Regions from separate parts of the Rhizobium sp. 10N427 genome, predicted to be linked through region 3. Evidence: predicted binding sites of a transcription regulator. Region 3 holds the regulator's gene; each other region holds the start of a gene.

Region 1 (3,274 bases), on a different contig from region 3:
TGCTTGGCGGTGGCGCGGCCGGCGATGATGGCGATCCAGTCCGGGCGATCCGGGAGGAGGCGGATCATGGTGTCGACGAAGAGGTCGGTGCCCTTCTGATGCCGCACACGGCCGAAGCAGCCGGCGATTTTCTTCGTGGAGTCGAGGCCGACGGCTGCCTTTGCCGCCGCCTTGTCAGCAGGCGGAGAGAAGCGGGCAGTGTCGATGCCGTGAAGGATGACGGTGTTCGCGACTTCGAGATAGGCCGAGGTCTTGCCGCTGGTGGCGATGACGGCGTCCATTTTCGAGATCAGCCATTTGGTCCAGCCGGTATGCTTGCGCTGGGAGGCCGAGGTGAAAACGATCTTCAGCTTCATGCGCAAGAGATCGCGCAAGATGATCGCCGGCAGCATCTCGACATTGCGCCGCGCGTGCCAGACGCGATGCTTCCTGCCTGTTGGCGGCGTCCAGAGATGGATGAGGTCGCGGAAGCGGATATGCGGCAGGCTTGCGGGCAGGCCAGGGCCGAGCGCGGCGATCTTCTGGCCGAGCGCCCGCTGCACGGGAATCAACTGAATGATCGTCGACGTGACGCCGGACAGGCGCCGCTTGAAGTTCGGCGCGATGATCTCGACGTCACGGATATCGATGATGGCGGGGTCGCGATCTGCGGCCACGGAAGATCAGCCCCAGGAAACCTGGAGGATTTCATAGGCCTTCGAGCCGCCGGGCGCGTTGACCTCGATGGAATCGCCGACTTCCTTGCCGATCAGCGCGCGAGCGATGGGCGAGGAGATGGAGATGCGGCCGGCCTTCACGTCGGCTTCCTGATCGCCGACGATCTGGTAGGTCTTTTCTTCCTCGGTGTCCTCGTCGATGAGCTTCACCTTGGCGCCGAATTTGATCTTGTCGCCTGACATTTTGGAGAGATCGATGACTTCGGCGCGTGCCGTCAGGTCCTCGAGCTCGCCGATACGGCCTTCGTTATGGCTCTGTGCTTCCTTGGCGGCGTGATATTCGGCATTTTCCGACAGGTCGCCATGAGCACGCGCTTCGGCGATCGCTTCGATGATGCGGGGACGCTCTTCCTGCTGGCGCCAGCGCAGTTCTTCCTGCAGCTTGACGAAACCACCCTGCGTCATCGGTACCTTATCTACCATTTTCCCGTCCTTTGATCTTCGTGTCTTCCGGTAGGCACAGACACAAAAGAAAACAGGTCCCGAAGAGAACTTCGGAACCGTGCAAACCATCCTAGTTGCTTTGCTTATAGCAGATCGCAAATGGCGATTGCCATAAAATTCGTATCGGGATCTCCAACCTAGCGCTGTATTCGCAGCCGTTTCCGGCAAAAGCCCGTGGTTCGCTTGACTTTTAGCAATGGAACATATAGTGAACAAAATGATGAAGAAGACGCTGAAAGAAAGACTGGCGATCCTTTCGGATGCCGCGAAATACGATGCCTCCTGCGCTTCCAGTGGCACCACGAAGCGCGATTCGGGGGCGAGCGGCGGCCTGGGTTCGACGGAAGGTTCCGGTATCTGCCACGCCTATGCGCCTGACGGGCGCTGCATCTCGCTCTTGAAGATCCTGCTCACCAATTTCTGCATCTATGACTGCGCCTTCTGCATCAACCGCTCGTCCAGCAATGTCGAGCGGGCGCGCTTCACGCCTGAGGAGGTGGTCTGGCTGACGCTGGAATTCTACCGGCGGAACTACATCGAGGGGCTGTTCCTGTCGTCGGGGATCATCCGCTCATCCGATCACACGATGGAGGAGATGGTGCGGGTAGTGCGGGAGCTGCGCGTCACCCATAATTTCCGCGGCTACATCCATCTGAAATCCATTCCCGAGGCGTCTGCGAAGCTGATCGAGGAGGCGGGGCTCTACGCCGACCGCCTGTCGCTCAATATCGAGCTGCCGACCGATAGCGGCATCACCCGTCTTGCCCCGGAAAAGAAGCCGTCCGGCATCCGCCGGTCGATGGGCGATCTCCGGCTGAAGATCGAGGAAGCCGGCGAGCCGACGCTGCAGACGAAGCGGCGCAAGCGCTTCGTGCCGGCCGGCCAGAGCACGCAGATGATCGTCGGCGCCGATGGCGCCAGCGATGCCACCATTCTCGGCACCAGTGCCCGACTCTACGGCAGCTACGGGCTTCGCCGCGTCTACTATTCCGCCTTCAGCCCGATCCCGGATTCGTCGAAAAACCTGCCGCTGATCAAGCCGCCGCTGATGCGCGAGCACCGGCTCTACCAGGCCGATTGGCTTTATCGCTTCTACGGTTTCGGGATCGACGAGATCACCGCGACGCAGGAGGGCGGCATGCTGGATCTCGATCTCGATCCGAAGCTTGCCTGGGCGCTTGGCCACCGCGAGCAGTTTCCTGTCGATATCAACCGGGCCGCCAAGGAAATGCTGCTGCGCGTGCCGGGGCTCGGCACCAAGGCGGTGAAGGGCATTCTCTCCGGCCGCCGTTTCCGCAGGCTTCGCATCGAGGATCTGGCGCGGCTCGGCGTGTCGATCAAGAAGGTACAGGCCTTCGTGACGGCCGAAGGGTGGACGCCGAAGCGGCTGATCGAGCGGCCGGATCTGCGCGCCATGTTCGAACCGAAACCCGAACAGCTGCAGTTGCTCTGATGCTGAAGGTGGCGTTGCAGGGCAAGGGTGATTTTTTGGAGTGGCGCGATGCCGCCCGGTCGCTGGCACTGGCAGGCATTCCACCCGAGGATATCGAGTGGCGGGAGAGGGGCGGCGACAAGCAGCTGTTCTGGGAGGAAGACGTGCTGCCGCCGCAGCCTGCCGGCGGCAAGCCGATGACGGTGCCGCAGGCCTTCATCGATCTGGCATCCGCGGTCATCTGCCATTGCGATCCGGTGCGCTTCTCGCTGCTCTACCGGCTGCTCTGGCGGCTGCAATCCGACAAAAAGCTGCTCAATATCGTTTCCGACGAGGATGTGTCGCGAGCCCGCCTTCTGGAAAAGAGCGTGCGCCGCGACGCGCACAAGATGACCGCCTTCGTGCGGTTCAAGGAGGTCGGCAGCGGTATCTCGATGAACGGGCGGCGGAAGTTTCTCGCCTGGTTCGAGCCGGATCATCATATCGTCGTGCGCAAGGCGTCGTTCTTCCAGCGGCGGTTCAACGACATGGACTGGATCATTCTGACGCCGAAGGGTTCGGCCGGGTGGGACGGCGTGAAACTGACGACCAGCCACGAGCCCTGCGAGAAGCCTGATCTCACCGACGATGCCGACGAATTGTGGCGCACCTACTATGCCAATATCTTCAACCCGGCGCGGCT
Region 2 (3,274 bases), on a different contig from region 3:
CAGTTCCAGCTTGAAATCCGGAGTGAGCGGCGCGTCTTCGAAAAGCAGAGGAGAATCGGGTGGCGTGCGACGTTTCATGCGGCTGAACCTCGCACGCCAACCCGATTTCCTGCAAGCCCCCGGAACAGGGCGGCGGGGCCGGGGGCTAGGACCGCGAAGGGGCAGGGGACCCATTCGCGGCGTGCAAGAGACCAGGGCGGCGGTCTCCTGCGGGTAATTCCTCAGCAGGCATCGTCTGCCTGCCGTTCGAAACGGACGTGCCGTTTCTCCTCGCGCCCGTGCCAGCGGGCGGGAAGCTTCAAAGCAGCGACAGCTGCACGCCGCTGCCGTCAGGCGGCACGAAGAGATCGTCGCGCAGCGGCATGCTGCGCCTGACCATGCCGAGCCGCTTGGTGGCCATCTCGAAGCGCCGGGCAATCTGCCAGGCGTAGGGGCCGGCACCCTTCATCCGCTTGCCGAAATCGGCGTCGTAATCCTTGCCGCCGCGCATCGAGCGCACCAGCGACATGACGTGCCGGTAGCGATCCGGGTAATGCTGCAGCAGCCAGTCGCGAAACAGCGGCGAGACCTCCAGCGGCAGCCGCAGGAAGACATAGCCCGCCTCGCGCGCACCGGCAGCATGCGCGGCATCGAGAATGCGTTCGATCTCGTGGTCGTTCAGCGCCGGGATCACAGGGGCGGCCATGACGGAGGTCGGGATACCGGCGTCGCTCAGAGCATGGATCGCTTCCAGCCGTCGTGGCGGCGTCGAGGCGCGCGGCTCCATGGTCCGGGCAAGCTTGCGGTCGAGCGTCGTCACCGACAGCGAGGCGCGCACCAGGCCGCGTTCCGCCATGCTTTTCAGGATATCGATATCGCGCATGATCATCGCCGACTTGGTGACGATCGAGACAGGATGATTGGCCTTGTCGAGCACCTCGAGGATCTGCCGCATGATGCGCCATTCCTTCTCGATCGGCTGATAGGGATCTGTATTGGTGCCGATCGCGATTACCCGCGGCTTGTAACCGGGCTTTGCAAGTTCGCGTTCCAGAAGCTTGGCGGCATCCGGCTTGGCAAAGAGCTTGGCCTCGAAATCAAGCCCCGCCGAAAGCCCCATATAGGCGTGGCTCGGCCGGGCGAAGCAATAGATGCAGCCATGCTCGCAGCCGCGATAGGGGTTGATCGACCGGTCGAAGGGAATGTCGGGCGACTCGTTGCGGGTGATCGCGGTGCGCGGCTTTTCGATCTGCACTTCGGTTTTGAAGGGCGGCAGTTCTTCCAGCGTCTGCCAGCCGTCGTCGAAGGCCTCGCGGCTCTGCGGCTCGAACCGACCGCCGGGATTGAGCCCGGCACCGCGTCCGCGGCGGCGTTCGGCATCCACGCGCAGGCCAGACTGGGCGATCAGCGCTTCGGCAATATCTGCCGTGTTGGCAGGCGCGAACGCGGCCTGCCCTGCAAGGGACTGTTCGTTCATCGGATTCTCCCGCAGCGGAGGCGTTGCCTTCGCCCGTTCTTGATGATTAAATTCCTAATCAGAAAAAGAGAACAATGCAAGAACAAAATGAGGAAAGTCGCGCTGGCAAAGTTTTGTGCGGCGCATTATAAATAGGCAATGTTGACAGTTGTTCTCGAGTGCCAGGATCAGGAACCGGAGCTGGCGCAGACGTTATCGGTGCTGGTTGCAGGCGCGGTCGAAGGCCTTGTCAGCGATGTCGTGGTGCTTGATCACGGCTCGCGAGACGGCACTTCGCGGGTGGCGGACGCGGCCGGTTGCCGCTTTCATTCTGAGTGGGATATCAATGACATATTGCGCTCGGCGCGTGGCGAATGGCTGCTCTTCGTCGAGCCCGGCGCACGCCCGCAGGCTGGCTGGATCGACGAGATCGCCGAATATGTGGCGCTGAACAGATTGCCCGCCCGCTTCACCGCCTCGCGTGCCTATCGCCGTCCGCTGCTGCAGCGTCTCGGCCGCTCGGTGCCGCCGCTGGAGCTTGCCTATCTTGTCCCCAAGAACCAGGCGATCGCCTCGGCAAAGAGCGGCATGCGGCTGTCGGAATTTCCCAAGGGGCAGAAGCTCAGGCAGCTTTCCAGTGAATTGATTCCTTCCTGGGTGGCGCGCGCGGCGCGCTAAGCCTCGGGAATCAGCCGCCGCGCTTCAGATGCTCGTCGAGCCGCGGCATGATCTCCACGAAATTGCAGGGCATGTGCCGGTAGTCGAGCTGTGCCTTCAATATCCCGTCCCAGGCATCCTTGCAGGCGCCGGGAGAGCCCGGCAGCACGAAGATGAAGGTGGCATTGGCAACGCCTGCGGTGGCGCGTGACTGGATCGTCGAGGTGCCGATCTTGTCATAGGAGATGCGGTGAAACACCTCCGAGAAGCCGTCCATGCGCTTCTCGAACAGCGGCTCCAGCGCTTCAGGCGTCACGTCGCGGCCGGTAAAGCCGGTTCCGCCGGTGGTGATGACGACGTCGATGCCGTCGGTCTCCGTCCAGGCCTTTACGCGCGCTGCGATCGCCTGTCTGTCATCCTGCACGATGGCGCGGTCGATGAGCTTGTGACCAGCCTCGGCGATGCGGGCAGCCAGCGTATCGCCCGACTTGTCGTTCTCCAGGCTGCGGGTATCGGAGACGGTCAGCACGGCGATGCCGACGGGGATGAACGGGCGGTTTTCGTCTATGCCAGGCATGTCACTCTCCCGCGGCTGTTTCCGTTGCCTGGAAATACCAGTCCGGCCGCAGCCTGTGAAGCTGCTGCTCGGCCGCTTCAGCCGCCGCAAGGGAGGGGAAGATGCCAAAGCATGTGGCGCCGGAGCCGGACATGCGCACGAGCGCGGCGCCGCAATCGGCAAGTAGCCCGGCGATCTTGCCGATCTCAGGGGTCAGGCTGCGGGCCAGCGGCTCGAGGTCGTTGCGGTTGGCGGCAATCGCCTGCATCCAGTCGCCAGAAAGGTCGAGCGGCGGATTGTTCTTCTCCGTCAGCAGCCGGAAAATCGCAGGAGTCGAAACCGCTTTCAAAGGGTTGGCCAAAACCAGGAACAGCCGGGGGAGGGCGACGCGCTCGATCTCCTCGCCGATGCCGCGGGCAATCAGCGGCCTGCTTTCCAGGCACATCGGCACATCGGCGCCAAGCTGCAGCGCCAGCGCGGCGAGCTGATCGGCGGGTACGCGGACATTCCAGAACCGCTGCAATCCGCGCAGCGCCGCAGCCGCATCGGCCGAGCCGCCACCGATCCCTGAAGCGATGGGTAGGTTTTTCTCAAGACGGATGGTAACGGCGGGCGCATGGCCGCCC
Region 3 (3,274 bases):
AGGCCGGGATCTGCAGGATGTCGGCGACGGAAGCCACCTGCTCGCACTGCTCTTCCGTGTGGATGTCGGTCAGAACGGGAAAGCCGAATTCCTTCTTCAGATCGGAGAAGACTTCAAGCGCCTTTTCAAGACCGATGCCGCGCTCGGCGGAAAGCGATGTGCGGTTCGCCTTGTCGAAAGACGACTTATAGACGAGGCCGATACCGAGCGACTTGCAGAGTTCGCTCAGAACACCGGCGACCATGAAAGCGTGGTCGCGGCTTTCCATCTGGCAAGGACCGGCGATCAGCGACAGCTTGCCCGTATTCGAAAAAGTAACGCGTCCAGCACTCTCGCCGGCGACGACTTCTGCATTGGTATTTGTCATTGGGTCTCCTCGAAGGCAAAGATTGCGCCTTGTCCCGGCGCCGGCTTCACCAGCAGACGATTGTTCATACTGACATGGGTGATCCCGTTAGCAGCCAAATGCGCCGCTGTCACGGCCAGATCACCGACCGAAAAGACGATTGCGCGCGCCCTGAGGCCGTTATCGGTGACAAGTGGCTCGGCATCGAAATAGGCCTCCATGCCCTCGTTCGAGAAGATGGAAAGTCTCCCGTTCGGCAATTCGAAGGATAGGCCGAGTGCCGCCTCCTTAGGCTCCACTCCACCGCTGGCCGTCTCCAGAAATTCGGCGAAGGCCTGCGGATCCTCAGCGCTCAGGGCAATCTCGCTGATGCCGGTGACGCCGTTTGCATGGGTTTCCAGTGCCTTGCGATCGGCCGGAAAGGCGTTGATCCGCTGGCAGGCGAAGAAGAAGACATCGGGTGCCCGGAGATCGGCGGCAAAGGCGAGCTTGAAGGCGCCTGTCGCCTGCGTTCCGTCGGGCATGACGATCGGCCGCGAGAATTCGACCATATCACCGCCGCTGAGCTGCGCGCCGTCATAGGAAGCCTTGTCCGCATCGGCATCATCGGTGCCGAAGACGATGGCTGAAAAACCATCATCGCCGCAGCGGAAGCGGAAGGCCTGATCGCGGGCGACGAAGCTGTTGCCCTTCGCGACTGCCGCGTCGCACTCCGCTTGGCTCGCGACACCGAGCGGTTCGAGATAGGTCTTGTCGGCCAAGAAGACGCAGGCATTCTCCGTTCCGAACGGATGACGGCCATCGGCCGCGACGGTGAAACCGAGACGCCCGAGTCGCTCGCGGGCAACGTCGATATGGGTCACGGGCAGTACCAGATGATCGAGCGGATGCGTCATGGCGGTTCCTCCGGTGAAGCCGGCAGAGATTTGCACGCCCTGCCCGGCAAAGCGCAAGCGTGGATCACCAATGCGGCAAATAAACTTTCAAAAACGACGAAAAATCATCGGAAGTTTTACCAATATTTAGGCACTTGCGGAACACATATGGAACATATAGTGTCCGTTCTGGCTTTGTTTCACGAATCTGGGGAAAGACTTCGATGCTGACGCGCAAACAACAGGAGCTTCTCCTCTTCATTCACGAGCGGATGAAGGAGTCCGGCGTACCGCCGTCCTTCGACGAGATGAAGGATGCGCTCGACCTGGCTTCCAAGTCGGGCATCCATCGCCTGATCACGGCTCTGGAAGAACGTGGCTTCATTCGCCGCCTACCGAACAGGGCGCGCGCACTCGAGGTCATCAAGCTTCCGGAAGCCTACAGCCCGAGCATTCAGCCGCGCCGCGGCTTCTCGCCGAGCGTCATCGAAGGCAGCCTTGGCAAGCCGCAGCCCGTCGCGCCGCCGAAGCCGGCGAACGAGGACAATCACACGTCGATCTCCGTGCCGGTCATGGGCCGGATCGCAGCCGGTGTGCCGATTTCGGCGATCCAGCAGAACACACACGACATCACTGTTCCCGCCGACATGCTCGGAAACGGTGAACATTATGCTCTTGAGGTCAAGGGCGACTCGATGATCGAGGCCGGCATCTTCGACGGCGATACGGTCATCATCCGCAACACCAATACCGCCAATGCCGGTGATATCGTCGTTGCTCTCGTCGATGACGAAGAGGCAACGCTGAAGCGCTTTCGCCGCAAGGGTGCATCCATTGCGCTCGAAGCTGCCAACCCGGCTTACGAAACCCGTATTTTCGGACCGGACCGCGTCAAGGTTCAGGGCAAGCTCGTTGGCCTTATCCGCCGCTATCACTGAGCGTCTCGCTTTCACCAAAAGTGCCGCTGCGCCAATCGTAGGCGCGGTGGCCGGTCCAGGGCCGGTCGAGACCCTCGAATGATGTGGTGATTTCGGCGATCCCATTGGGGAAACGAAGCTCGACAGCGCCTGTCTTCCGCAGTGTCTCCCCGGTGAAAAGCAGGGCGCCTGAGCGGCAGGTATCGAGGCGCAGGCGAACCGGTGTGACGACGATATCGGATATGTCGCAGGCTGGGCCAAGGAACGCCGCATTCTCGATCACGGTCAGGATCGAACCACTGTCGAGCTTCGCCGTACACCAGGCCTTTTTCACGCATGAGAAGCGCTCGCCCGTCGCACTGGCCTTGATCGCGTTCATGGTGTCGTTCTGCTGTGCCTCTGTCAGTTTCAGCCTTTCACCGCGCGGTGCGGTTGGAATATCCGGGAGCGCCGGGAACGCCGGTGACAAATGCTTATCGATCACCAGAGCGCGCCTCCATTGATCAAAGATAAAGCCCGGTGGCCGCTCGCGATTGGTGGCGAGGCCGTTGTCACTGACGATGCCCGCCATGCTCCCGTCCTCGGCAATCACGATTTTCGGCGGCGGAGGACCTCCCAACATCGCGGCGGCTGTCGTCGATGCCACCAAGATCGCGGTGCCTAGATGGCGCATGCGGCTGCGCAGCAAAGTCAGCAGCAGGAAACCTGTCACCGCCGCGGGAAAATACCAAGACGCCAGGCGCCCGACGCCGATATCGCCGCCCCATGAAGCAACCGTCCTGGCGATGGCGATCACCAGATCGAGCCCGAAGCCCGTCACCTGCCACGCCCATGCATCGAGGCCGAAGGGCATCAGCAGCATGGCAATGAGGCCGAACGGCATGATGATGAAGGAGATGATCGGCATGGCAGCGAGATTGGCTGGCAGGCCATAGGCCGTCAGCCGGTGGAAGTGCTCGACCGAGAACAACGCGGTCGAGAAGCCGCCGATGACGGAGGTCAGCAGAATGCCACCGAAGAACGCCGCGGCGGAAGACAGCATCCTGACTGCGCGAAACTTTGCGAAGGGCCGGTCGCGCACCGGCCTCTCCTTCCAGAGCGCATAGCCCGCGACGAGGGCCAGTGTCGCGGCGAAG

The links. The regulator LexA, encoded in region 3, represses DNA repair genes until DNA is damaged. The targets are predictions, from matches to a motif close to TGTTCNNNNTGTGTTCNG.
Region 1: the regulator LexA is predicted to act here: its motif matches at 1,358-1,375, upstream of AC1DIJ_RS06735 (putative DNA modification/repair radical SAM protein).
Region 2: the regulator LexA is predicted to act here: its motif matches at 1,524-1,541, upstream of AC1DIJ_RS12425 (PA0069 family radical SAM protein).

The regions. Positions count from the first base shown of each region.
Region 1 covers NZ_JBFTID010000002.1:464,120-467,393, reverse strand. Annotated here, with positions in the region: gene AC1DIJ_RS06745 (glycosyltransferase family 4 protein) at 1-632, opposite strand, end outside; gene greA (transcription elongation factor GreA) at 663-1,139, opposite strand; gene AC1DIJ_RS06735 (putative DNA modification/repair radical SAM protein) at 1,381-2,613, shown strand; gene AC1DIJ_RS06730 (UdgX family uracil-DNA binding protein) at 2,613-3,274, shown strand, end outside.
Region 2 covers NZ_JBFTID010000005.1:71,990-75,263, forward strand. Annotated here, with positions in the region: gene AC1DIJ_RS12420 (ribonuclease HII) at 1-78, opposite strand, end outside; gene AC1DIJ_RS12425 (PA0069 family radical SAM protein) at 299-1,456, opposite strand; gene AC1DIJ_RS12430 (glycosyltransferase family 2 protein) at 1,595-2,113, shown strand; gene moaB (molybdenum cofactor biosynthesis protein B) at 2,124-2,669, opposite strand; gene AC1DIJ_RS12440 (4-(cytidine 5'-diphospho)-2-C-methyl-D-erythritol kinase) at 2,671-3,274, opposite strand, start outside.
Region 3 covers NZ_JBFTID010000020.1:38,347-41,620, reverse strand. Annotated here, with positions in the region: gene kdsA (3-deoxy-8-phosphooctulonate synthase) at 1-367, opposite strand, end outside; gene AC1DIJ_RS27880 (VOC family protein) at 364-1,242, opposite strand; gene lexA (transcriptional repressor LexA) at 1,446-2,159, shown strand; gene AC1DIJ_RS27870 (ComEC/Rec2 family competence protein) at 2,140-3,274, opposite strand, start outside.